2 regions of the Aliiroseovarius sp. xm-d-517 genome follow, and region 1 is predicted to be linked to the other one. Evidence: riboswitches for the same ligand, from Rfam matches in the RefSeq annotation. Region 1 holds a riboswitch; the other holds the start of a gene.
What was found. Region 1 has a riboswitch for cobalamin ahead of XMD517_RS00120 (DUF1636 family protein). Riboswitches for the same ligand answer to the same signal wherever they lie in the genome.

Region 1 (2,195 bases):
CAGGTGATTGTGCTGGGGGATTTCAATGATGGTCCGGGGCTTGATGAATATGAAAAGCTGTTTGGCCGGTCAGGGGTGGAAATTGTAATGGGCGAGGGCGATGGCCCCTGCCTGTATGACCCACATGCCGCACGCTTTTTGGCGCGCCCGTCGGCAGCCCGCATCAGCTCTGCCCGGTTTTATATTGCGAGCCAGAAACGATATTTGCAGGCGCTTCTCGACTATATCATGATTTCCGAGGACCTGCGCGGGTTTGACCCGGTCTGGCGCATCTGGCACCCGTTTGACGACCCGCTCTGTTATCGGGCTGAGGCCCTGCGCGAGGCGCTGTTGACTGCCTCGGATCACTTTCCGGTCACGCTGGATATTGATCTTTGACGCTTGCGCACTGGAAATACCGATATCTGCGCCCCATATTTTCCCTATGAAACAGATCCTGAACCCCACCTTGCTGGCAGGGCTTGTTGCCTTGTCCTCCCCGGGGCTGGCTGAAACGGGCCAACCCCAATCCCCCCAGCCGTCTCCTCCGTCGTCCTCCGAGGGGGATCCAAAGCTGGAAGACGGCGCGGAAATGATGTCGCGCGGCTTGCAGATGCTGCTGGACGGGCTGGCGCAGGAAATGTCCCCGATGCGTGACGGGCTGGCCGAGGGCATGGCCGAAAACTGGGCCAGGCAATTGCAGGACGGCTGGCAGGATCTGATGGCGGAAATGGGGGATCTGTCTGCCTATCACCCGCCGGAAGTGCTTCCCAATGGTGACATTATCTTGCGGCGTAAATCGCCACAGCCGCCTGTCCCGCCCGAAGCTGCTGCGCCGGACGGGGGAACGGATCTTTAGGACCCGCACGAAGGCCTGGCCTGACGGTCAGGATAGGGCCGCCCCCCGGCGCATGGCCATGACGCAACCAGGGGTGCGCTTCAGGCCGCTGGGGGAAAGCGGTGTCGTGCCGCGGTTCAATGCCTCGTGATTGTTGCGCGCGTATTCGAGCAGGGCAGAGATGTCCTCACCTTCTTCCACATCCCCGAAAACATGTGTTTCGCTGCGGGTGGCATGATAGGCCACGAGGCAGGTTCGGCCACAGCCCCCCATTTCAGCATGGCCCGAGATTTCAAACCCGTCCTCGATACTGTCGCGTGCGGCGGTGATGGCCTGTTGAAGCTGGACCATCATGGCATGACCTGCGGTGCAAATCTGGCCGGTATGGGGGCAGGGGGTGCAGAGAACAAGCTGCTGCCCCGTCCGGGTCGGTGTGGTTGTTGTGGTCTGTCCCACCGTCTGCATCTGTGTCCGGTACATGACGCCCTCCGCGCGTAAGATGCGGGATGGGGCGGGGGGAAGAGGGGGCATTCTGGCCGCCTGCGATCCTCCTGCCGGGGCACCCCGCCCGGGTTGAGTTTCATCAGATGGCAGGTCTCCTGACTTGCGGGTCGTGGCGGTTCTGATCCTTCCCGGGGCGTGCCCAGTGGTTTTTCAAAACAGCTCGCCGCTTACAGTTGCGGGGGCAGTTGTGGAATTGGCCTATTTGCGACCGCACCACATTCCCTTTTCATCCGGGGCTTTCTGGTCGAAAGATCCGGGAACCATCTGAGAAATGGGTGACGCAGGACGGGGCCGGTGTCAAGCGAGAAGCGCAGGAGGGGAGGGGCATGAACAGGGACAAGAACGGGGGCAGGGGCGCTGCCCCTCGGCCTGGCGGCCTCACCCCGAGGTATTTTCAGCAAGAAAAAGTGAAGGCTCAGCGCAGAGTTTTGACGTTTGAGGTGGCGTCAAGGGCCACACAGAGCGCGTCAAACCTGCTCTCGGCAACCTCGCCGAAAAGATCACGGGCCTCTGCGGCCAGGTGCAAATGCAACTCGCGTTTCTTGGGATACCATTTCAGCTCTGCCTTGTCCTGTGGCCCATCCACCGCGAACATGGCGCCAAAGCGCATGGCCTTGCCCAGAACCTCGGCCCGGATCAGGTCCTTTTCGCCGAGTATTTCAAACAGGTTTTCAAATCGCGATCCCTGGCGGCTGTTTTTATAGCGGTGCAGCAGGGACAGGCCGAGAAACACCCGTTCTTCATGGGTGAGCCCCCCGAGATTGGCGCGGGTGGCGTTGTCGAAACAGACTTCGTGACGATAGTCGGGATGGGCGCGCCAGCTCACATCATGCAGCAGGCAGGCGGCCTTGATCACCCGTTTCTGGTCTGCCCG
Region 2 (2,195 bases), on a different contig from region 1:
AGCTTTGCGGCGGGCAGGAATTCATCCCCGGTCAGCGCGAGGGAAATCGCCACGGCGATGGTGGTGGCCGCAATGGCCATGCCCCCGCCGATGCCGCCCCAGATCGCGCCCTGACGCGGCGAGCCCCGCGCCACAAGCGGCCGAAACGCCAGCCCGACCAGCACCGCAGGCAGCGCGATATTCACCGCATTCACCCCCAGTACGGTCAGACCGCCAAACCCAAAGAACACCGCCTGCAGCAACAGCCCGACAAACAGGGCCGGAAAGGCGGCCCAGCCCAGCACAAGCCCGGCCAGCCCGTTCAGGATCAAATGGACCGAACTGGGCCCGATCGGCACATGGATCAGCGAGGCCACAAAGAAGCTCGCCGATAACACACCCGCCGCGGGGATACGTTCAAGGGTGAGATCCTTCAGGCCCATGGCAAGCCCGCCAATGGCCAGGACCGCCCCGCCAATCACCACCGGGTTGGACAGGGCGCCATCTACGATATGCATCCTGCCCCCTCCCCTTTTTGACTGCGGAGTGCGCGTGTCATTTCAGATCCTCCGCCCGGATCCACAACACGGCATCCTGGCTCAGCTCCTTGCCTTCATGTTCCGTCTCGGGCCCGGTTCCAAGGGCCGCAAACCCCCAATAGCCAGCTTTCGGAATGCCGAAGGTAAAGACGCCATTGGCATCGGTCAGCGCAACGATGGACCCTCCGGCCATTGGCTGAACGGTGCTGCCGGAGGTCGCGAACCGCTCCAGATCCGGTTCGGCCGCCATATATTCGATTTCGATCTCGGCGCCGGCAACGGGCTTCCCTTCGGACAGGACCTGCCCCGAGAAGGTCGAGCCGGTGATCACGTTATACGGCTTGTTGAGCGGCAGGATCTCGGTCGGCAGACCCACCGGCTGATCCCAGTCGGTGGGCAGCGTGTTGCGGTTCAGAACAACCTTGGCGATCTGCTGGATATAGATGTCTTCGCTTTGCTCATAATAGGGGGCGGGCACCGTCACCACCACGTAATCGCCCGAGCGTTTGACCGGCACGCTGGCCCGGTAGGCGGCGGCCTCGTTCGAGGCCCCTTTGAAGGTCGCAGGCTCCAGACGATCCATCAGGTCGGTCTTTTCGCCATTATGCACCATGAAAAATTCCTGCGGCTGGCCCATATCCATGGCGTGCCCGTTCTCCATCGGGTGCCAGAAGATCAGCCCCATCGGCACGTCCCCCGGACGTTCGATCAACGCATCCTTGGTATAGTTCAGCTGGAAATGCGCAAAGGCCGTGACCGGCAGCAATGCGGGAAGGGAAATGGCCAGTGCTTTGGCCAGAAAGGTCGTTTTCATATCGTCCTCATTCGACAGTGCGGACACGTCTTTCGCGCGCCCTGCAAGCAGGAATGAACAACGGGGAGTTGGCACGGTGGGTCCGGTTTTCATTCTGGGACCGCCGGGCCAGACGCTCACCCCGGCGTCCGGTTGGAAATGGGCAAGGTCTCCCTGGCCCAGTGTCCGGCAGGTCTCCTGACTCGCGGGTCAAAGCTTGGCTGGCCTTCCCGAGGCGCCTTTCGGCGGCTTCCCAGTGGCATGTTCAGCGTCGCTCACCGCTCACAGTTGCGGGGGCAGTCACGGAATTGGCGCCTGTTGGCTACACCTCACCGTATTCCCTATTGCTACCGCGGAGCCTCTGCTCGCGCGGAACCGATCACAGGGTCTGAATGTCAGATCAAGGCCCCGGATGTCAAGGCGCAGCGCCGCTTTCCACAGGTCGCAATCCGGCGACAGTCGGTCGCGCATTTACGCAAGCCGCTGAATTCAAACGAATTCGGAAGGTGAAGAAAAGCGACCCCAAAGGCAACAGCGCAGATCCGCGGCGAATCATCTGGCTCAGGACACAGCCTCTGGACACGGCGATTGTCAGTGGCGCAGCATCCGCAGCGCCCCGAGGGCCACCAGAACCAGATAGGCCACACTGCACAGCAGGAGCGTCAACCAGATATAGGTTACAAAGGCCGCCCCGAACACGCCCACAGCGACCAGCACGTATTTCACATGCTCCCGATGTACCCGCGTGGTTTTGAACGACGGGGTCGGAATGCGGCTGATCAGCAGGAACGCCACCAGCATCAGGTACAGCACCGTGATCCCATCCGGCAGAGGGCCCGACTGCACAAACACCCGGTCCAGATAGATCGGCACCAAGGCCAGAA

Region 2: another riboswitch for cobalamin. It lies ahead of XMD517_RS15460 (DUF4198 domain-containing protein); the one in region 1 lies ahead of XMD517_RS00120 (DUF1636 family protein).

Annotation. Positions count from the first base shown of each region.
Region 1 is NZ_WBXT01000001.1:22,436-24,630, forward strand. It holds gene XMD517_RS00110 (endonuclease/exonuclease/phosphatase family protein) at 1-378, shown strand, start outside; gene XMD517_RS00115 (hypothetical protein) at 425-838, shown strand; gene XMD517_RS00120 (DUF1636 family protein) at 866-1,297, opposite strand; cobalamin riboswitch at 1,389-1,601, opposite strand; gene XMD517_RS00125 (Ppx/GppA family phosphatase) at 1,737-2,195, opposite strand, start outside.
Region 2 is NZ_WBXT01000002.1:69,464-71,658, forward strand. It holds gene cbiM (cobalt transporter CbiM) at 1-497, opposite strand, end outside; gene XMD517_RS15460 (DUF4198 domain-containing protein) at 535-1,332, opposite strand; cobalamin riboswitch at 1,482-1,706, opposite strand; gene pssA (CDP-diacylglycerol--serine O-phosphatidyltransferase) at 1,903-2,195, opposite strand, start outside.